DNA from 3 places in the Micromonospora sp. GCM10011542 genome. Region 2 is predicted to be linked to each of the others. Evidence: riboswitches for the same ligand, from Rfam matches in the RefSeq annotation. Region 2 holds a riboswitch; each other region holds the start of a gene.
What was found. A riboswitch is a leader RNA that binds a small molecule or an ion and turns the genes downstream of it on or off. The one in region 2 is predicted to bind cyclic di-AMP.

Region 1: it holds a riboswitch for cyclic di-AMP, as region 2 does, so the genes downstream of both, ACFOW4_RS01000 (C39 family peptidase) here and ACFOW4_RS26950 (transglycosylase family protein) in region 2, are expected to answer to the same signal.
Region 3: it holds a riboswitch for cyclic di-AMP, as region 2 does, so the genes downstream of both, ACFOW4_RS23305 (coiled-coil domain-containing protein) here and ACFOW4_RS26950 (transglycosylase family protein) in region 2, are expected to answer to the same signal.

What each region holds. Positions count from the first base shown of each region.
Region 1 covers NZ_JBHSBO010000003.1:89,904-97,059, forward strand. Annotated here, with positions in the region: gene ACFOW4_RS00985 (acyltransferase family protein) at 1-324, shown strand, start outside; gene ACFOW4_RS00990 (hypothetical protein) at 417-899, shown strand; gene ACFOW4_RS00995 (hypothetical protein) at 1,040-1,804, shown strand; cyclic di-AMP (ydaO/yuaA leader) riboswitch at 2,173-2,312, shown strand; gene ACFOW4_RS01000 (C39 family peptidase) at 2,559-3,398, shown strand; gene ACFOW4_RS01005 (alpha/beta fold hydrolase) at 3,601-4,335, shown strand; gene ACFOW4_RS01010 (CDP-glycerol glycerophosphotransferase family protein) at 4,337-6,028, opposite strand; gene ACFOW4_RS01015 (SDR family NAD(P)-dependent oxidoreductase) at 6,072-7,156, opposite strand, start outside.
Region 2 covers NZ_JBHSBO010000062.1:47,588-54,743, forward strand. Annotated here, with positions in the region: gene ACFOW4_RS26935 (M28 family peptidase) at 1-439, shown strand, start outside; gene ACFOW4_RS26940 (SDR family oxidoreductase) at 523-1,221, opposite strand; gene htpG (molecular chaperone HtpG) at 1,382-3,298, shown strand; cyclic di-AMP (ydaO/yuaA leader) riboswitch at 3,620-3,791, shown strand; gene ACFOW4_RS26950 (transglycosylase family protein) at 3,791-4,462, shown strand; gene ACFOW4_RS26955 (hypothetical protein) at 4,558-4,920, opposite strand; gene dinB (DNA polymerase IV) at 5,048-6,235, opposite strand; gene ACFOW4_RS26965 (GNAT family N-acetyltransferase) at 6,311-6,817, opposite strand; gene ACFOW4_RS26970 (GNAT family N-acetyltransferase) at 6,814-7,156, opposite strand, start outside.
Region 3 covers NZ_JBHSBO010000058.1:529,084-536,239, reverse strand. Annotated here, with positions in the region: gene ACFOW4_RS23315 (helix-turn-helix transcriptional regulator) at 1-143, opposite strand, end outside; gene ACFOW4_RS23310 (carbonic anhydrase) at 343-1,059, shown strand; gene ACFOW4_RS23305 (coiled-coil domain-containing protein) at 1,116-2,135, opposite strand; cyclic di-AMP (ydaO/yuaA leader) riboswitch at 2,140-2,270, opposite strand; gene ACFOW4_RS23300 (YibE/F family protein) at 2,437-3,789, opposite strand; gene ACFOW4_RS23295 (metal-sensitive transcriptional regulator) at 4,081-4,377, opposite strand; gene ACFOW4_RS23290 (heavy-metal-associated domain-containing protein) at 4,526-4,735, shown strand; gene ACFOW4_RS23285 (hypothetical protein) at 4,755-5,684, shown strand; gene ACFOW4_RS23280 (heavy metal translocating P-type ATPase) at 5,681-7,156, shown strand, end outside.

The DNA.
Region 1 (7,156 bases), on a different contig from region 2:
CGTTGGTCCGGGAATCTGGGCGTCGGCTTCACCGGCTGGCGTGGTCCGGCGGTGGTGCTCGGCTTCCTGCTGCTGACCCTGGTGCTGGCCGGGCTGCTGCACCGCTACGTGGAGACGCCGTTGATGCGCCGGCTCGCACCTCGCCGCGGCGGGGCGCCGCCGGGCGGCGGCATCCCGCGACCGCGGACCGGCGACGACGCCGCGGTCACTGACGCCGCGGTCACTGACGCCGTGGTCACTGACGCCGCCGTGATCGATGAGGCCGCCACGGTCGACGACGATGCGGTCGACGACGGGCGACGGGTACGCGTCGACTCGCGCTGATCGCGTCCATGCTGGACCGGAGCCCCGGCGCGGCGACAGCCGACACGCCCGGCGTCGATGCGTGCGGCCGGCGCCGGCGGTAGCGTGGGGCCGTGCCTCCCGTCGCGCTCACCTGTCCGTTGTGGTGGGTGGCGCGCTGGGCGACGCGGCTGCTGACCAGCCTGGCCGTGCTCGCCGCCCTGGCCCTCGGCGCCGGTGCGTCAGCCGCTGCGCCGGCCCAGGCCGGCCCGCCGCACATCTCGGCCGGGGCGACGGGCCCGCCGTCCTCCGGGTGGGTCGTCCCGTGCGGCGCCGCCGACCAGGCGGCCATGATCGCCGTCGGCCAGTCCACCCCGATCGCCGTGAGCCACGCCACCCCGGTCGCGGTCGACCACGCCACCCCGGTCGCCGTGAGCCAGGCGACCCCGGTCGCTGTGAGCCACGCCGGCTCGCCGACGTCACCCGACGCGCACGCGGCGGCGCCCGCCGTCGAGGCCGCCGGGCTGGCCGAGGGTGCCGCCGGCATCGCGGCACGGTGGTTGCCGCGTACCGCCGATCCGGCCACCCGGGCCTCCCGGGCCCCGCCGGCGCGCTGAGTCATCGGGGGCCCGCCCCGCCACCGCGCCTGTCGATCACCCATCTCCGCACCCCGCCCCGCCGAGCCGTGGCCCGCGCCGCGGCGGTCCCGGCGGCCGTGCGGCTTCCACCGCAGCGCTCTTCCCCCGAGGTGCCGACCATGGAGACCGTCCTCTACCAGTTTCTGACCGAGGTTCCGCAGGCCGCCGCCATCTGGTCGGCCCTGTTCCTCCTGGCCCTGACCGTGCTCACCGTGCTGGTCGCTCGCCCCGAGCGGGACCGGCCGGCCGTCGACCCGGCCCCGACGCCCACCGCCCGGGAGCTCGCCGCCGTCGAGGCGGCCGACCTGCGCCGGTACGCCGAGGAGGTGGCCGTCGCCGCGGCCGGCGCGGCGCAGACCGCCCGACGACGTCGCGCCGACTGGCTGGCCGCTCAGGAGGCGACCGAGCGGGCCTGGGTGGGGTACGACGAGGCGGAACGCGCCGCCCGCCGGTTCGCTGGCGCGGGTGCGCTCCCCAGCCCCCGCACGCCCCGCACCCCGACGGAGTACGCCGCCCGGGAGCGGTACCTGCACCGCGCGGCGATGGCGGCGCACTGGCGGGGTGACCTCTCGATGCGTCAGCTCACTGACGTGTTCGCGCACCGCAACGGGTGGGATCCCCGGCGGCACCCGGTCGAGCAGGAGGCGCTGCTGAGTCGCGCGATCCGGGACGGCAAGCTGCTCGCGCATCGCGCCGCGGCCGAGCGTGAGCAGGCCGCGTGGCGGAGTGCCGAGGTGGCCGCCGAGGCGGCTCGCGCGCTCGCGGAGGAGGCGTACGCGGCGGCGGCCCGGCTGCGACCGGTCCGGGTGCCGATCCGGCCGGCCACCACCACGGCGGCCCGCCCGGCGACCGCGGCCCGCTGGCGTCCGGCCCGGGTGGGCTGACTGTCATCGCCTGATGTTGAGGGGGCAGGCGCCGGGGTCGCCCGGCCGAAGATCGGTCCCGACCTGCGGTACGCAGACCGAAATCGTCCCAACCATGCCGTGAGCCGGGTCACACGACACCGAAACGGGCACCTGGCACGGCCGGGCGTAATCCTCACGCGAATGCGGCGTCATTGCCGGCCGGCTGTCCGGTTGTCGACCCCGGGTGCCGCCGTAACCGCTTGTCCCATCGAGTCACGTCAGCGGCGAAACGCGTAAAAATTGCCGCGCCAATTCAGGTTTACGCAGGTGAGCCTGGCTTGGCAGCGCGGGAGAGGACCAGTAGTGTTCGCTCGTCCGATGCGGTTACCGATCGCAAGAGGCGACGCCGCGTCGACCCGCTTAATCGTGATCTACGAGCCGGGGACCCAGGTACGTCCGGGGTGAATCCGCGAGCCACGGCCCGCGGTAGGGCGATCTTCCCGCCCGAATCCGTCAGCTAACCCGGTAGGCGGTTCCGGAAGGAGTTCCATTCCGTGCAGCACCATTCCACCCCCCGGTTGTTCCCCCGCCTCCACGGCGTCGCGGTACCCCCGCTCATTCGTCCGGTGACGGTGAGCTGACCCCCCGGGTCACCGCCCTTCCAGCCCGGCCCGGCCGGGCGTGCACCTGAGCTGCCACCACCCGCGCGGACCACGGTCCGCGCGCTGCCGCCTACCCGGATCCCGACCCGGCCCTGGTGCGCCGCTCTCGCCCCGAACCCGTGGAGGACCCCGTGAAGCACACTCTCAAGCGTCAGCTGCGTCGTCTCGCCAGCGAGCGCCCGTACCAGATCGTCGCCGCGTCCGCCGCGGCCCTGGCTCTCGCGTCCACCACCGGCGCCCTGCTCGCCAACGCCGACGACGCGCCCATCGGCCGTCAGACCGCGACCACCGTCGCCGCCGAACTTCGCAGCGACGCCGCCGCGATGGGCGGGGCGGGTGCCGCCGCGTCCGCGTCGACCAGCGGCTCGCCCGCCACCGCCGTGCCGGCCCCGACCAGCGCCTCCCGGGCCGCCAAGACCAGCGGTGACCCGGACCTGACCCGTAAGCCCGCGCCGCCGAAGCCGCCGGCGTCCAAGCTGCTGAAGTACGACTACCAGGCGCAGAACACCTTCTACAACTGCGGTCCGGCGGCCACCCGCAACGCGCTCAGCGCTGCCGGCATCGATCGCACGCAGGAGGAGCTGGGCGCCAAGCTGGGCACCACCGAGATGGGCACCAACTCGGCCGAGGACACCACCCGGGTGCTCAACGCCGAGGTCAAGGGCTCGCCGTACCGGACCCGGATGTTCCCGAACGCGCCCAGCCCGGCGCAGATGGACCGGCTCCAGGCTGACGTCGTGCGGGCGATCACCGACGGTCGCGGCGTGGTGGCGAATATCGTCGGGGACGCCACCGACACCGACGGCAACTGGCACTCCTACGGCGGCGGGCACTACATCGCCGTGGTGGGCTACAAGGACGAGGGCCGGACCGTGCGGATCGCCGACTCGGCCAACCCGGCCGACCCGTCCTACTGGATCAGCACCATCGACCTGGCCAACTGGATGACCACCCGGGGCTACTCCGCCTGAGTCACGCACGAGGCCCAACGGGCGCCGACCCCCTGCGCGGGGTCGGCGCCCGTTGCCGTCGCGGGCGGTCCGGAGCGCGACGAACCCGTACGCCGGGTGATTGGTGACGAATCCTCCACGATGGACCGACGGTGCGTAGATCCGAGTCTGGCCGGGCGATCGCCGGTGGTCGGGGTGGTGCGCGTCATGACAGACTGCGGCCGTGGCGGAGAAATTGCGCGGCGAGCCGGTCCTGTTGCTGCTGCACGGCATGGGGGCGACCGGGGACGTCTGGTCGCCCTGGGCGCCACTGCTCGAAGAGCGGTGGAGCGGGCGGTGGCTGGCACCGGACCTGGCCGGTCACGGCCGGTCGCCGTCGCTGCCGGAGTACTCGTTCGCCGGGATCGCCGACCGGGTCGCGCACGGCCTCGCCGTCGCCGACCGGGTGGTCGTACTCGGGCACTCCCTGGGCGGTGTGGTCGGTCTGGCACTCGCCGCCCGCCACGCGGGGGTGGCCGTCGACGCCGTGGTCGGGCTGGGCATCAAGGCGGTCTGGACGCCGGCCGAACTTGCCCGCGCCGGCGAGCTCGCCGCCCGCCCGGTGAGCTGGTTCGCCAGCCGCGATGAGGCGGCCCGCCGCTACCTGCGGGTGTCCGGGCTGGAGGGGCTGTTCCCGCCGGACCACCCGGCGGTGGACGCCGGGCTGCGGCAGGTTGACGGCCGATGGCGGCTGGCGATGGACCCCGCCGCGTTCGCCGTGGGTGCGCCCGACCTGGCCGCGCTGCTGGCGGCGACCGACGCGCCCGTACTGCTGGCCCGGGGCGAGCACGACCCGATGGTCACCGACGCCCAGCTCAGAGCCTTCGGCGTACCGGTCGTCACCCTGCCCGGGCTCGGCCACAACGCGCACCTGCAGGACCCGGCGGCCGTGCTGGCGCTGCTGGAGACGTACCGCTGAGCTAGGCGGTGGGGGAGAGCGACGGTGCCTGTCGCTCGGTCGCCTGATCCGGCGTCGCCGCCAGCTCCCGCCGGGCGGCGGCCAGGAACCCCTCGGCGTACGACTCGGCGGGGAAGTCGCCCAGGTAGCGGCGGCGGGTGAGCCAGCGGGCCTCGGCCAGCGGATCGGTGTCCAGCAGGGCGGTCAGCACCTCGTCGACGTTGGACATGTCCCGGCGCAGCACGTAGCCCGACCCGGCCAGCGGGAAGTGCTCGGTGAACCGGTCGCCCTCGTCGCCCATGTCGGTGACCGCGTACGGCTTGCCCGAGTAGAGGTAGTCGGAGATCACCCCGGACACGTCCGAGACCAGCGCGTCGGACCGGTTCACGCACTCGGCCAGGCTCAGCTCCCGGGCTGCGGCACCCACCACGTGCTGCCGCCCGGTGCTGGCCCGGTCGGCGACCAGCAGCTCGGTCAGCCGACCGAGCTGGCGGGCCGAGGCCGGGTTCTGCGCGGTGTACGGGTGGGCGCGCAGGATCACCGTCGCGCCGCGCTCCAGCAGCCGCCGCAGCAGCTTCTCGGCCACCGGCAGCGAGCAGTAGTCGGCGTCGGCGTGGTGCCCGGTCCAGGTCGGGGTGTAGAGCACCGTCGGCTGGGCCAGGCCGCGCACCGGCTCCTGGCGCACCTCGATCGACTCCACCTGCGGGCGGCCCACCACCACGAACTTCTCGGCCGGGATGTCCACCCCGGCTCGGGCGTACCGGTCGATCGCCGCCGGGCCGGCCACGAAGATCCGGTCGAAGATCGCCGACACCGGGTTGGCGCTCGGCGCCTTGTCGCTGTCACCGTGGTGCAGCTGGACGTGGGTGAGCTGGGTGAACCGGATGCAGTGGCTGTTCTTCGCGCCGTGGTTGACGTAGAACGCCGCCCGCAGGCTCGGCACGAAGACCTCGTCCATCGCCCGCAGGGTGGGGCAGTAGACCACCGGGGCCGTGGTGGCGGCGGCGATCGGGGCCAGGAACTCCGGCTCGCGCAGCAGGACCACGAACGGCCGGCCGATCCGCTCCAGGTACGGCAGCCACATGGTGACCTGGTACTCGGAGCCGGGCGGGGCGGAGAAGTAGAGCACGAACTCCGGCTGGTGCTGGCGCAGCGCCCGGGCCACCGGTCCGCCGCCGGCGGCCGGCCGGAACCGCCGCCGGGCCAGGTCGACCGCCACGGCCCCCGCGCCAGCGGCGACCAGCAGGCTGGCGACCAGGGCGACGGCGGCCGGCAGGACCAGCGCCGCTGCCCCGGCGACCACGGCGAGCAGCCCCATCAGGGCGGTGCCGAGCTGCTCGGCGACCAGCGGCGTCCAGGCCCGCACGGGCAGGTTGGCCACCCGGATCTCCAGGTTGCCGGCGTCGCGCAGCGGCCCGACCAGCAGGACCAGGCCCAGCAGCACCAGCGCGGTGGCGACCAGCACAGGGTCGAACCCGGCGTCGAGCCGGCGGGCGTAGCCGACGAGGATCCCGGCGGCGATCAGCGTCGTCTCCGCGACGGTGTCGGCGCCGGGCCGCACGCGCCGTTCCCAGCCGGCCGCCGCGAGGGCGGCCACCGCCAGCAGCAGCCCCCACAGGGTCGCACCGGTCAACGCGACCACGAGGAACGCGAGGACCGCCAGACCGGTACTCAGGCACCGTGCGATCAGCTTCCTGATCAGTGCACCACGCATGTTGCTCCGTTCCCCGCCGTTGTGGCCGACTGATGTCCGACGGTCAGCCGGCGGCCGTGCTGGTCGCCGCGTCCGTCTGTTCCGGCGTCCGCGGGGTCGGCACCCCACCCGGCGCCCGGCGTACGTCGATGACCTGACCGGTGAGGTCGGAGATCAGCACGTCCACCGAAGCCTGGGCGACGGTCTCCGCCGCGAGGAGGGTGTGCTCCGGCTCGTCGCCGAAGGCCCGCGTCCGCATCGGCGTCGCGGTGCGCTCCGGATTGACGCAGTTGACCCGTACGCCGAACTCGGCCCACTCGTCGGCGAGCGCCTGGGTCAGGTTCACCAGGGCGGCCTTGGTCGAGGAGTAGAGGGCGTACTGGGCGCGACCTCGGGTGTAGGAGCTGGACGTGTAGAGCAGCAGCTGACCCTTGGTCTGCTGGAGGTAGGGCAGAGCATGCCGGGCCACCAGCACCGGCCCGACGAAGTTGACCTGGAGCACCCGGTCCATGGTCTCCTGGTCCATCTCGGCCAGCGCGCCCTTCTCCAGGGTCCCGGCGGTGACCACCACGTGGTCGATCCGGCCGGTGGCCTCGTAGGCGGTCTTCAGCGCCGCCTCGACGTCCTCGGCCCGCTCGACGTGGGTGCCGGTGCTGGAACGGCTGAACGGGAAGACCTGCGCCCCGTAGCGCCGGCCCAGTTCGGCCAGGTCGTGACCGATGCCGTAGCTGCCACCGAAGATCACGATGGTGCGGCCGGTCAGTTCCTCGGTGTAGCTGCGGTGGTCGGTCAGCCGGGGCGCCTGCGCCGCCGCGAGCTGGAAGAGCTTGTCCGCCAGGTGTACGTCCACCGGGTGGGTGACTTTGATGTTCTCGTCCGAGCCGTCGATCACCTTGATCGGGGTGCCGGGCAGGTAGCGCAGCACCACGCCACAGTCGTCGGTGGCGGCGAAGTCGGGGTCGCCGCCGGCCAGCCGGTACGCCTCGCGGATGGTGCCGGACCGGAACGCCTGCGGGGTCTGCCCGCGGCGCAGGGTCGAGCGGACCGGAATGCCGGTGATGCAGTCGTCGGCGTCGACCTGGATGATCGTGTCGGCCGAGGGGATGGCCACGTCGACCGCGGAGTACGTCCAGAGGGCGTTCACGCACT
Region 2 (7,156 bases):
GATCGGCAACGGCGGCTTCGAGAGTGGCAGCGCCCCGTGGACCGCCAGCTCCGGAGTGATCACCAACTCCAGCAGCCAGCCGGCCCGGACCGGGTCGTACAAGGCGTGGCTGGACGGGTACGGCAGCACCCACACCGACACGCTGTCCCAGTCGGTGACCGTGCCGGCCGGCTGCGCCAGCTACACGCTGTCGTTCTGGCTGCACATCGACACCGCCGAGACCACCGGCTCGACGGCGTACGACAAGCTCACCGTGCAGGTGGGCAGCACCACCCTGGCGACGTACTCGAACCTCAACGCCGCCGCCGGCTACGTCCAGCGCACGTTCAACGTGGCCGGCTACGCCGGCCAGACGGTGGTCCTGAAGTTCACCGGCACCGAGGACTCCTCGTTGCAGACCAGCTTCGTCGTGGACGACGTGACGCTGCAGGCCAGCTGATCCGGGCGGTCGGGCGGGGTGGGCGCGGACGCCCACCCCGTCCGACCAGGACCGTCAGCGGTGGAGATCCCTCAAGCCCGGGGTCAGGGAAGCTGCGGGTAGAGCGCCGCCACCCCGCCGGCCAGCCCGGCCTGGACCTGCCGGCTGACGTCGTCGGCGAGGATCTCGTACGCGTCGGCCTCGATGCCGTCCACGGCGATCCGGGCGATCTGCGCCGGGTCGGACTTCGGGGCGGTGACCCCGGCGGTCATGTCGGTGTCCATGTAGCCGACGTGCAGGCCGGCGACCCGGACGCCGCGTTCGGCGAGCTGGACGCGCAGCGCGTTGGTCAGCGCCCACTCGGCCGACTTGGCGGCGCTGTACGCGCCGACCGCCGGGAAGCTCACCCAGGACAGCGCGGAGAGCACGTTGAGCATCGCGCCGCCGCCGTTGCCGGCGATGATCGGGGCGAATGCCCGGGCCATCGACAGGGTGCCCAGGTAGTGGGTCTCCATCTCCAGCCGAACCAGCTCCAGGTCACCCTCCAGCAGGTCGGTTCCGGTCTCGGTGCCGGCGTTGTTGATTAGTAGCGTCACGTCCCCGGCGAGCGCGGCGGCGGCGGCCACCGAGGCGGGGTCGGTGATGTCCAGTCGCACCGGCGTCACGCCGGGCAGGTCCACGCTGTCCGGGTTCCGGGCGCCGGCGTAGACGGTCGCGCCGCGGGCGAGGAGTTCGGCGGCCAGGTGCCGGCCGAAGCCACGGTTGGCGCCGGTGACGAGGGCGGTGGTTCCAGCGATCTTCATGACCGGAACCGTATCCGTCTGACTTCTGTTTAGCAAAGTCAGCCAGATCACCCGTCGTGCGACCCGGATCGGGAATACGACCCGGACGCGGACGCGACCCACCCCGTGACGGCTCGTATCCTTTCCGCGAACATCCGCATGAGCCGAGAAGGGAGACGGTGTGAGCAACCGGACCGAGACGTTGGAGTTCCAGGCCGAGGCGCGTCAGCTCCTCCAGCTGGTGGTCCACTCGATCTACTCGAACAAGGACGTCTTCCTGCGGGAACTCATCTCGAACGCGTCCGACGCGCTGGACAAGCTGCGGCTGGCGACGATGGTCGACAAGGACCTCGCCGCCGACACCGACGACCTGCACGTCGCCATCGAGGTGGACCGGGACGCCCGCACGCTGACCGTGCGGGACAACGGCATCGGGATGACCCGCGACGAGGTGGTCGGGCTGATCGGCACCATCGCCAAGTCCGGCACCGCCGAGCTGCTGCGCCAGCTGCGCGAGTCCGCCGACGCCCGTGCCTCGCAGGAGCTGATCGGCCAGTTCGGGGTCGGTTTCTACGCCGCGTTCATGGTCGCCGACCGGGTCACCCTGCTGACCCGCAAGGCCGGCGAGAGCGGCGGTACCCGCTGGGAGTCCACCGGCGAGGGCACGTACTCCATCGAGGCGGTCGACACCGCGCCGCAGGGCACGGCCGTCACCCTGCACCTCAAGCCGGCCGACGCCGAGGACAACCTGCACGACTACACCGCCGAGTGGACGATCCGGGAGATCGTCAAGCGGTACTCCGACTTCATCGCCTGGCCGATCCGGATGCGCGTCGAGCGCCCCGGCGCCGACGGCGCGGACGCCACCAGCGAGGTGCAGACGCTCAACTCGATGAAGGCGCTCTGGGCGCGGCCCCGCGACGAGGTCGACCAGGCCGAGTACCACGAGTTCTACAAGCACGTCAGCCACGACTGGGCCGACCCGCTGGAGATCGTGCACATGAAGGGGGAGGGGACCTTCGAGTACGAGGCGCTGCTGTTCCTCCCCAACCACGCCCCGCTCGACCTGTTCTCCCCGCAGGGCCGCCGCGGCGTGCAGCTCTACGTCAAGCGGGTGTTCATCATGGACGACTGCGAGGCGTTGGTCCCCAACTACCTGCGCTTCGTCAAGGGCGTGGTGGACGCGCACGACCTGTCGCTGAACATCTCTCGGGAGATCCTCCAGCAGGACCGGCAGATCCAGATCGTCCGCCGTCGCCTGGTGAAGAAGGTCCTCACCACCGTCAAGGACCTGAAGGCCAACCACCCCGAGCGCTACCGCACCTTCTGGACCGAGTTCGGCGCGGTGGTCAAGGAAGGGCTGATCGACGACACCGACAACCGGGAAACCCTGCTGGAGATCCTGTCGGTCGCCTCCACCCACGACCTGGCCGAGCCCACCGATCTGGCCGGCTACGTCGCGCGGATGAAGGACGGCCAGAGCGACATCTGGTACGCCACCGGCGAGTCCCGCACCACCATCGAGAACTCCCCGCACCTGGAGGCGTTCCGCGCCAAGGGCCACGAGGTGCTGCTGCTCACCGACCCGGTCGACGAGGTGTGGGTCGAGCGCGTCGGCGCGTACGAGGGCCGACCGCTGCGCTCCATCGCCAAGGGTGAGGTCGACCTGGACACCGCGGAGGAGAAGCAGGAGGCCGAGGCCGAGCGGGAACGGCAGCGTCAGGACTTCGCCGAGCTGCTCGGCTGGCTCGGCACCGCCCTGGCCGACCGGGTCCGGGAGGTCCGTCTCTCGTCCCGGCTGACCACCTCGCCGGCCTGCGTCGTCGGCGACGCGCAGGACCTCACCCCGACCCTGGAGAAGATGTACCGGGCGATGGGCCACGAGATCCCGCAGGTGAAGCGCATCCTGGAGGTCAACCCCGGACACCCGCTGATCGCCGGCCTGCGCAAGGCTCACGAGCAGGGCGGTGACACCGGCTCGCTGACCGAGACCGCCGAGCTGCTCTACGGGCTGGCGGTGCTCGCCGAGGGCGGCGAGCTGACCGACCCGGCCCGGTTCACCCGGGCGCTCGCCGACCGGCTGGCCCGCACCCTCTGATCCAGACGTATCGGCCGGCGGGGGAGCGCCTCCCGCCGGCCGATGCCAACTCGGCCGGAGCCCTCGACGGCGGGCCAGGTGGCGCACTCCGGCGACGTTCTCGTGCCCGGGTCGGGTGAACCGGAACGCCTCCGCGACGACGGACGGGTGGGCCGCAGCGGGCCTGATCAGAATCGGTCCATCGTGGTCACTGCACAGTCCCGCGCGGTCCGCAACCGCTACGCCGGGCTCCGCGCGGGGGCTGGTGAAGAAGTTCACAGGCAGTGGGCGACCGTCACCGACGGTGCCTAACGTCGGTCGGGTCCGCCAACGTGGACACCGCGACCGGTAACGCCAAATCCTGCCGCCGGCCGTCGGAACCCAGTCAACCGGGCAGGAGCGGGGGACCCAAGTTCCTCGGTGCACGTCACCTCGGGGTGAAGCCGCCATCGCGCGGCCGGGCTCCTCGGCCCGAACCCGACAGCTGACCTCGCCGGCGTGGAGGAAGCTCAGATGGCAACTGAATACGTTCCCCGTCACCGACGGGTCACCACCCGCCGCGTCGCCGTCGGTGCCCTGGCCGTCGGCGCGGTCACCGGCGCCGTCGCCCTGTTCGGCCCGGCCGCCCCGGCCCAGGCGGGCGTCAACTGGGACGCGATCGCCCAGTGCGAGTCCAGCGGCAACTGGCACATCAACACCGGCAACGGCTACTACGGCGGTCTGCAGTTCTCGCAGAGCACCTGGGCCGGCTACGGCGGCAAGAAGTACGCCGCCCGGGCCGACCTGGCCACCCGTGGCGAGCAGATCGCGATCGCCGAGAAGGTGCTCGACGGGCAGGGCATCGGTGCCTGGCCGACCTGCGGCAAGAAGGGCGGGTCGACGTCCGGCTCGTCCGGTAGGTCGTCGACCAGCTCCGGCTCGTCGTCGAAGTCCACGTCGAAGTCCGGCTCGACCTCGAAGCCGAAGGAGCGGTCCTCGCGCGACGACCAGCCGGCGACCCGCAGTCACCGGCGCACCGCGCCGGCCGGCGGCTCGACGTACCTGGTCAAGCCGGGCGACACCCTGTCGCAGATTGCTCAGGCGCAGCGGGTGGCCGGCGGCTGGCAGGCGCTGTACGAGCAGAACAAGAAGCTGATCGGCGCCGACCCGGGCCTGATCTTCCCGGGTCAGCGGCTCAGCCTCTGACGCACGGCACACGGACGCCCGACCGGATACCGGTCGGGCGTTTCGTGTGTGCGACGACGTCGGACGCGCCCGTGTGGTGGGCGCGGTCTGCGGCGTCAGGCCGCCGAGGCGGTCGCCCCGGACCCGCGACGCGACGACGCGGAGCCGGCCGCCCGGTTGCGTCGTGCCGCCGGCACCGACTCCGCCGACCAGCCGGAGCCGGTGGCGGCGCCCTCGCCCCCGTCGGCCGTCGCGGGTGTCTCGGTCGAGCCGCGTGCCAACCGGAGCGACTGTTCGGCGCTGCTGCGGGCGGCGCACGGCCAGGGTTGGCCGGCGCACAGCAGGTTGCGGCAGGCGCCGTTCTCGTCCGGCTCGTGGGCGCTCAGCACGTCCACGGCCAGCTGCCAGAGCAGCGGGTCCGTCACGTCCGCGGGACGCTCGGTGCGGCGGCTCGGTCGATTGCTGCTGTCCTCGGACATGGTGGTCCCCCCTGTCAGGCTGATTCCCTGCACAGTCACCCAACATGCCCGGGGCTAAACCCGCCACCTGCTGTGATGTGCCTTTCAGCTCAGGTCGCCGCCGGTGTGCCGGGGCCGTGGATGTGCGTCAGTCCGGCAGCAGCGGCATCTCGACGCCCGGGTCCCGGCCGAGCAGTACCGCGCGCGTGAGCGCGGCCGAGCCGAACCGGTCCCGGACGGCGTCGACCGCCGCGTCCAGCTCGGCGCCCGGATCGCGGTCGAAGGGCAGCTCCGGCTGGACCGGGTTGTCGTCGAGGTTGGCGACCGAGACGCCGATCAGCGTGACGCCCCGCCGGTCGATGTCAGGCAGCGCGGCCCCCAGCAGCGCCCGTGCGGCGGCCAGCAGCGGCACGGTGTCCGCGGTGGCCTTGACGAGGGTGTGCGAGCGGGTGGCCCGGGCGTAGTCGCCGAACCGTAGCCGCAGCGTCACCGTGCGCCCGGACCGGCCGGCGGCTCGCATCCGGCGGGTGACCCGGTCGACGAGGCCGGCCAGGGTGGCGTCCAGGTCGGCCGACGTGTGCGGGGCACGGCCCAGCGCGTGCTGTGCGCCCATCGACCCGCGCCGCCGGCCCACCTGCACCGACCGCGGGTCGCGGTGGTGCGCCAGCGCGTGCAGGTGCCGGCCGGCACCCCCGCCGAGCAGCGACACCAGAGCCGCCTCGCCCAGCCGCGCCACGTCGCCCACGGTGTGGATCCGCCGCTCGCGCAGCTTGGCGGCGGTGACCGGCCCGACGCCCCACAGCCGCTCGACCGGCAGCGGGTGCAGGAAGTCCCGTTCGCGTTCGGGCGCGACGACCAGCAGCCCGTCGGGCTTGGCCACCCCGCTGGCCACCTTGGCCAGGAACTTCGTCCGCGCCACCCCGACCGTGATGGGCAGGCCGACCTGCTCGCGTACCTCGCGGCGCAGCCGGTCGGCGATCCCGACCGGAGCCCCGACCAGCCGCCGCAGACCGCCCACGTCGAGGAACGCCTCGTCGATGGAGAGCCCCTCGACCAGCGGGGTGGTCCGCCGGAAGATCTCGAACACCGCGCGGCTGGCCGCCGTGTACGCCGACATCCTCGGCGGCACCACGATCGCGTCCGGGCAGAGCCGCCGCGCCTGCTGGCCGCCCATCGCGCTGCGTACCCCTCGGGCCTTCGCCTCGTAGCTGGCCGCCAGCACCACGCCGCCGCCGACGATCACCGGCCGACCGCGCAGCCGAGGATCGTCGCGCTGCTCGACCGACGCGTAGAAGGCGTCCAGGTCGGCGTGCAGGATGGTGGCCTCGGTCGACACGAACACATGTTCGCATGGCGGCCAACCTCAGCGCACTGACCTGGGCGGACGTGCGTGACCGGTACGTCCGGGCGGCTACCGTGGTGGCGCGGGGTCCGCCGGTTGCCGGTAGTGCCGCAGCGCCACCGGGCGGCCGTCCGGGGCGGTCCAGTCGGCGGTGGTGGTGCCGGCGTACCGCCAACCGGCCTGCTCGTAGCGGGCGATGGCCGCGGCGTTCTCGGCGACCACCTCGAGGATCAGGTCGCGACCGCGCTCGGCGGCCCACCGGCGTACCTCGGCCAGCAGCACGCCACCCAGCGCCGACCCGCGGGCGGTCGGAACCACGAAGAACCGGCTCACCTCGGCCGACGGGCGGGCGGGTGGGCCGTCCGCCGGGGCGGGCAGCGGGCGCACGGCCACGTGCCCGACGATCGTCGCGGCGTCGTCGACGGCCACCCAGGCCGGTTCGGCGTCGCGCAGCCACCGCTGCGGGTCGGCCGGCCAGTTCAGCGGATAGCGGTCGGCCCGGTGCACCAGGGCGAGTGCCGTGACGCACCCGTCGAGGTCGGCGGGCCGTCGACGGCGGACGTGTGGCGGGCTCACAGCCCTTCGAACGGGGCCGCGTAGCGGAACTCGCCCCGGATCGACTCCCGCCAGGCGCTCAACGGGCGGGCCTGGAAGTACCGCGGCCCCCACGGCTGCGGCGGGGTGACGCCCACCTCGACGGCCGGCCGGAACCCGAAGCGCGGGTAGTAGTCGGGGTGCCCGAGCAGGATCACCAGCGGCTCGTCGCGGGCGTCGGCCGCGCCGAGCACCGCGTGCATCAGCCCCGAGCCGACGCCGCGCCGCTGCCAGCCCGGGAGCACGCCGAGCGGTCCGAGGCCGAGCGCGACCGGCTCGCCGGCCACCCGACCGCGGGTCGCCACCACGTGCCCCACCACC
Region 3 (7,156 bases), on a different contig from region 2:
GCCCGCTCGGTGACGCCGACCTCGGCGGCCACGTCGCGCAGCCGGGCGGTGGGGTTGCGCGCGATGGCCAGCAGCACGTGGCCGTGGTTGGTGAGGAAGGTCCAGTTCCGGGCGCCGCCGTACCCACCCGCTGCCGTCCCCATGCCCGCCATCGTATGACCCGCCTTCCGGATCCCGCACCGCCCGCCGGACCTGAGCGCAGGACCGGCCGGGGTCAACGTATGAAATCTATATCACGTATAGGTTGACGTACCTTGCGGTGCGTGTGACGGTGAAGCCCGGGCCCGCGCCCACCCGTGGGCCGGGATGTGCAGGTCAAACGCGTGGAGACGAGGTGCGGGGATGAGTCGTCCCGGTACACCCGGCGGACAGCCGGTTACCCAGCGAGCCCCCGAGCGGTCGGCCGCGCCGACCGACCCGGCGCAGGCGTACGCCGAGTTGGTCGAGGGCAACCAGCGTTTCGTCACCGGTGCTCCGCGCCATCCCAACCAGGACGCCGGACACCGGGCTGCCGTCGCCGACGGGCAGCACCCGTTCGCCGTGATCGTCGGCTGTTCCGACTCCCGCCTCGCCGCCGAGATCATCTTCGACCGCGGGCTGGGTGACCTCTTCGTCGTCCGCACCGCCGGCCACACGGTCGGCCCCGAGGTGCTGGGCAGCGTGGAGTACGCGGTGACCGTGCTCGGCACCCCGCTGGTGGTGGTCCTCGGGCACGACTCGTGCGGCGCCGTGCAGGCGGCCCGGGAGGTGGCCACCACCGGCGTCGTGCCCCCGGGACATCTGGGCGCGGTGGTCGACGCCGTGCTGCCCGGCCTGCGCCGGGCCGCCGCCGAGGGCGTGCACGACATCGACGGCATCGTCGACATCCACATCGCACAGACCGTCGAGGCGCTGCTCGGTCACTCACCCGTCCTGGCCGACGAGGTGGCCGAGGGACGGTGCGCGGTGGTCGGGCTGTCGTACCGGCTCGCCGCCGGCGTGGTGCGGCAGGTGGCCGCCGTGCCGGCCGGCACCACCGCGCTGGACGTGCCCACCGACCCGGCCGCGTCCGCCGCCTGACGCGTCGAGGGCCGCCCCGCGTTCTGCGGGGCGGCCCTCGACGCGTTCGTCCGACGTCAGAGCAGCGACATGTGCACGTGGTCGGTGTGGTTCGACGGTCCGCTGTACGACTTCCAGCCGGTGGCCGGGAACCAGATCTGCCGGTTCCAGATCACGTAGTAGATGCCCAGCCGGTCGGCGTTGCGGATGAGGAACGCGGCCAGGTTGTTGCCGTACGTCCGGGTGTCGGTGTTGTGCCACGGGCGAAAGCCGCTCTTCTCCAACGACCAGTCGCAGGCGCGGCCCTTCGGGTGCTCCCACGGGCCGCCAGGGCGGTAGCAGCCCGCGAACCGGTTGAAGCCGGCCCGCCGGACCTCCTTGTAGGCGTGCAGGGTCCGCGGGGTGATGGTGCCCGAGGTGGTCGGGTCGTCCACCGAACGCGACTCCGGCCGCCAGTCGCCGTCGGAGTCGCGGCCCGGGCCGATCCGGGCCACCGGCGAGGTGGCCGCGACCAGACCGCCGGTGAAGCCCTGGCCGCCGACCAGGGCGAGCGCCTTGTCCGCGTCGTGCTTCTGCTTCGCGATCAGAGCGGCCTGCTTCTGCTGCTCGCGGACCTCCGCGTCGAGGGCCAGCTTCGCCTGCTCGGCGCGGGTCTTCACCGCGTTGACCTCGGCCAGCTTCTGCTCGTTGACCATGTTCAGCTCGTCGAGTGCGGCGGCCCGCTGGACGAACGAGTCCGGCGTGCCGCTCTCCAGCAGCATCGCCATCGCGCCGACCCGGCCGGTCCGGTACGACTGGGCGGCGATCTGGGACACCTGCGGGGCGAGCGCGTCGAGGTCGGCCTGGGCCCGTTTCACCTCGAGCGCGAGCTGGAGCTGCCGTTTCTTGGACTTGTCCAGTTTGGACTGGGCCGCCAGGTAGGCGCGGTTGGTCTGCTCGATGACGTCGTTGAGCAGCTGGGGCTCGCCGTCCTCCTCGTGCCCGGAGGGCGTGGGGGTGTTCGGGGCGGCGTGCGCCGGGAGGGGTCCGGCGAGCACGGTCAAGGCGGCGAACACGGCCACCACGGGCGTCAGCCAGCGGCGTAGGGGTGCCGTCACTCTGTTCCCTTCCGTCGACCGCCGACCGGGTTAGCTGACGGGTTCGGGGCGGAAGTGGCCCCTACCGCTGTTGCGGATTCACCCCACGTACCTGGGTTCCCGGCTCGCCGCTTGGCGATTGGGCGGTGGCACCGCAGGCGCCGCTGCGCGCCTTCGGCGGTAACCGGCAGCGAGGTTACCCGAGAGTCCACCCGCAGAGCTACGTCCGGATGCCTACCAAAAGTGTCATTTCGCCATGGCGCTGAGTGACCAGTGACGCGGTTCTCAGGGCGGACGCCCGACCCGGTCACGCTGAGGAGTGTCACCATGCCGTATCCGTGCTCCTGTTCGGCTCCGGCCACCCGGCGGTGGCGGTGGACGATGGGCCGCGCGCCGGGTCGACCCGGCCCGCGCGAGGGGTGCTCAGCGCGGCCAGCGCCTCCGCCCGCTCCGATGCCGGCCGGCTGGTGGAGGGGGCGTCGCCGGCCGGCGCGGACCCGTCCCGCCCGGCTGCGGTCACCACCGCCGCCAGCCCGGTGGTCAGCGGGACGGCGGCGATCAGGCCGAGCGTGGCGACCCCGCTGCGCACGATCTCCTGAGCCAGGAACTCGCTGGTCAGCATCTCCCCGATCGGCCGCGAGTCGGCGGTGAGCAGGAGCAGCAGCGGTAGGGAGGCCCCGGCGTACGCCAGCACGATGGTGTTGACCGTGGACGCGATGTGTGCCCGGCCGACCCGGGTCGCGGCCCGGTAGAGCTGCAACCGGGACAGCCCGGGGTTCGCGTGCGCCAGTTCGGTGACGGTGGCCGCCTGGGTGACCGTGACGTCGTCCAGCACGCCCAGCGAGCCGATGATGATGCCGGCGAGGAGCAGCCCGTGCAGGTCCACGTCGGCCTGGAACATCGACAGCGTGGTGGCGTCCTCGCTGCCGAAGCCGGTCAGGTGGGTGGCCGCGGTGGCGATCGTGCCGAGCACCCCGGTCAGCACCAGGCTGCCCAGGGTGCCGAGGACCGCTACCGAGGTCTGCGCGGTCACCCCGTGCGTCAGGTAGAGCACGACGAACATGATCAGGGCGGCGCCGACCACCGCGACCAGCAGCGGCGACCGGCCGGCGCTGATGCCGGGCAGCACGAAGGCGAGCAGGATGGCGAAGCTGGCGGCCAGCCCGGCGAGCGCCGCCAGACCGCGCCACCGGCCGAACGCGACGATGGCGACGGCGAAGACGACCGCCAGCCAGACCAGCGGAGTGCCGCGCTGGTGTTCGGCGATGTTCCAGCTGCTGCTGGCCGGGTCGGTGGGGTCGGTCAGCTCGACCAGGATGATGTCGTCGCCGGCCTGCACCCGGGGCGCGCCGGGGCCGGCCGGTACCGGTGCCTCCACCTGCTGACCGGCCGCCGGCCCGTCGTCGACCCGGACGCTGACCGTGCCGCACGGCCCGGCCGCGGCTCCCGGCGTCCCCTCCGGGGCCGGCGGGCAGGGTTCGGTGACGATCCGGGTGACCGTGCCGTGGTAGCGCGGAACGTTGGCGCCACCGTCGGTCGACGGGGTGCCGCCGCGCGGCCAGAGCACCAGGGCGGCGAGAACCGTGGCGACGAAGAGGGGCACCACCGTCGCGACGAGGATCCGTCGCACCCGCGGCGGGGCGGACGGAGCGGGACGGGTGTGGTCGGCGCCCAAAGCGAATTCTCCCAACGGATCCGGTGCGGGGTACGTGCCGGCGGGTCGGTTGGTTCACCGCCTCCGTGGGAACGCGGCACAGGACGCGCCGGATCGCTGCGCGACGACGGATCGGTGACACACCGTGAGGGATCGGCTCGGCCGTCCGCCGGCTCCGCCACGCGGTGGCGGTGTCGGCGCCCGTCGGTTCGGGCGCGGCGGGTGGTACGGCATCCGGAGGGTCATCGTCGGGAATGGTAACCAGCCCGAACCCGGGTCGCAGGTCGCGCCGGGGTGTCGGGAGCCGATCGGTCAGCCCCGCTTCATCAACCGCCCGACGGCCGCCATCATCTCGCTGGCCATCTCGTCGGCCCGGCCCTCGGCCGCACCCTCGTGCATGCAGTGCCGGGCGTGCCCGTCGAGCAGCCCCAGGGCGACCTTGTCCAGCGCGGCCTGGATGGCGGAGATCTGGGTGAGCACGTCGATGCAGTAGCGGTCCTCGTCGACCATCTTCTCGATGCCCCGGACCTGCCCCTCGACGCGGCGGAGCCGCGCGAGCAGCTGGTCCTTGCTGGCGGTGTACCCGCGGATCGGAGTGGGTGCGGTCATGTCGACCAGGATAGCGTACCCCTGGGGGGTATGGTACGGTCCTCCTTGGGCCGGATACCCCCACCGGGTACCGGTAAGTGATCGAGAAGCGGTCCGTCTCCGATTTACCCCCTGGGGGTATAGGCTGGAGGCGGTGGAGGGAGTTCCGATGGTCACCACGACGTACCAGGTGCAGGGCATGACCTGTGGGCACTGCGTGAGCGCGGTCAGCAGCGAGGTCGGCGCCATCGCCGGCGTCACCGACGTGCAGGTCGATCTGACCGCCGGCCGGGTCACCGTCACCAGCGAGGCCCCGCTCGACCCGGCGTCGGTGCGCGCCGCCGTCGACGAGGCCGGCTACGACCTCGTCGACGCGTGACGGAGACCGGGGTGCCCCGATGAACACGGCGATGAAGCTCAGCGGCTTCGCCCTCGGCCTCGCGGCGGTGTTCGGAGCGGCGTACGGGGTCGGCCAGGTCGCCGGCCCCGTCGCCCCGATCGCCGAGGCGCGCCACGACGCCAGCGCCGCCACCGGCGACGCCGCGCACGGCGCCACCGAGGGCGGGCACGACGACGCCACAGGCGGGCACGGCGACTCAGCCGGCGACGCCGTCGAGCGGTTCCCCGGCGGCCTGCTCGTCTCCGAGCACGGCTACACCGTCGAGCCGGTCGCGGCGCCCGCCGACCAGTTCGCCTACCGGATCACCGGCCCGGACGGCCGGCCGGTCACCGCCTTCGACGTGGCGCACGACAAGCGGATGCACCTCGTCGTGGCCCGGCGCGACCTCTCCGGCTTCCGCCACGTACATCCCGAGATGGCGCCGGACGGCACCTGGCGGGTGACCTCCCCGTTGGCCGGTCCGGGCCAGTGGCGGGCGTTCGCCGACTTCACCCCGACCGGTGGGGAACCGCTGACCCTCGGCGTGGACGTGACCGTCCCCGGCGCGCTGACCGAGCGACCGCTGCCCGCCCCGGCGACCAGCACCACGGTCGACGGCTACACGGTCACCCTGGCCGGCGCCCCGCGGCCCGGCCGGACCTCGCCGCTGACCCTGACGGTCAGCCGAGACGGCGCACCGGTCATCGACCTGGAGCCCTACCTGGGCGCGTACGGCCACCTGGTGGCGCTGCGCCAGGGGGACCTCGCGTACCTGCACGTGCACCCGGACGGCACGCCCGGCGACGGGCGGACCCGACCCGGGCCCGCGGTGACCTTCTTCGCCGAGGTCCCGTCCGTGGGCAGCTACCGGCTCTACCTCGACTTCCGGCACGGCGGCGCGGTGCACACCGCCGAGTTCACCGTCACGACCGACGGGAGCCCACGATGACCACCACCAGTAGGCCGCTACCCGAGGCGCCGAACCGCATCGAGCTGGCGATCGGCGGCATGACCTGCGCGTCCTGCGCGGCGCGGATCGAGAAGAAGTTGAACCGGATGGACGGGGTGACCGCCACCGTCAACTACGCCACCGAGAAGGCCACCGTCCGGTACGCCGACGACGTGACGCCGGACGACCTGATCGACACCGTTCGCCGCACCGGCTACACCGCCGTGCTCCCGCCCCCACCGGCCGCCGTCGAGCCGACCGTGGAGCCGGCGGACGAGCTGCACGGCCCGCGTACCCGGCTCTGGGTGTCAGCGGTGCTGACCGTGCCGGTGGTGCTGCTGGCCATGGTGCCGGCCTGGCAGTTCGACTACTGGCAGTGGCTCTCGCTGACCCTCGCGGCCCCGGTCGTGGTCTGGGGCGGGCTGCCGTTCCACCGGGCCGCGCTGATCAACCTGCGGCACGGCGCCGCGACCATGGACACCCTCGTCTCGCTCGGCACCCTCGCCGCGTTCGGCTGGTCGCTCTGGGCCCTCTTCCTGGGCGACGCGGGCCTGCCCGGGATGACGCACCCGTTCCGGTTCGACATCACCCGCACCGACGGCGCCGGCGCCATCTACCTGGAGGCGGCGGCCGGGGTCACCGTGTTCATCCTGGCCGGCCGCTACTTCGAGGCCCGCTCCAAGCGCACCGCCGGGGCCGCCCTGCGCGCCCTGCTCGAGCTGGGCGCCAGGGACGTCGCGGTGCTGCGCGGCGGAGTGGAGACCCGGATCCCGGTGGACCAGCTCGCCGTCGGTGACCGGTTCGTGGTCCGCCCCGGCGAGAAGATCGCCACCGACGGGGTGGTCGACGAGGGCACCTCGGCGGTGGACGCCAGCATGCTGACCGGCGAGTCGGTGCCGGTCGAGGTCGGCCCCGGCGACGCCGTGGTCGGCGCCACGGTGAACGCGGGCGGCCGGCTGGTGGTCACCGCCACCCGGATCGGCGGGGACACCCAGCTGGCCCGGATGGCCGAGCTGGTCGAGCAGGCACAGAGCGGCAAGGCGGCCGTGCAGCGGCTGGCGGACCGGATCTCCGGCGTCTTCGTGCCGATCGTCATCACGCTGGCCGTCGGCACGCTGGGCTGGTGGCTGGGCACCGGGTCGGGGCCGACCGCCGCGTTCACCGCCGCGGTGGCCGTGCTGATCATCGCCTGCCCGTGCGCGCTGGGCCTGGCCACGCCGACCGCCCTGCTGGTCGGCACGGGCCGGGGTGCCCAGCTCGGCGTCCTGATCAAGGGGCCGGAGATGCTGGAGTCGACCCGGCGGGTGGACACGGTGGTGCTGGACAAGACCGGCACGGTGACCACCGGCCGGATGACCCTGGTGGACGTGGTCCCGGCGGCCGGGGAGGACGGCGCCGAGCTGCTCCGGCTCGCCGGGGCGGTGGAGGCCGCCTCCGAGCACCCCATCGCCCGGGCGGTCGCCGCCGGTGCC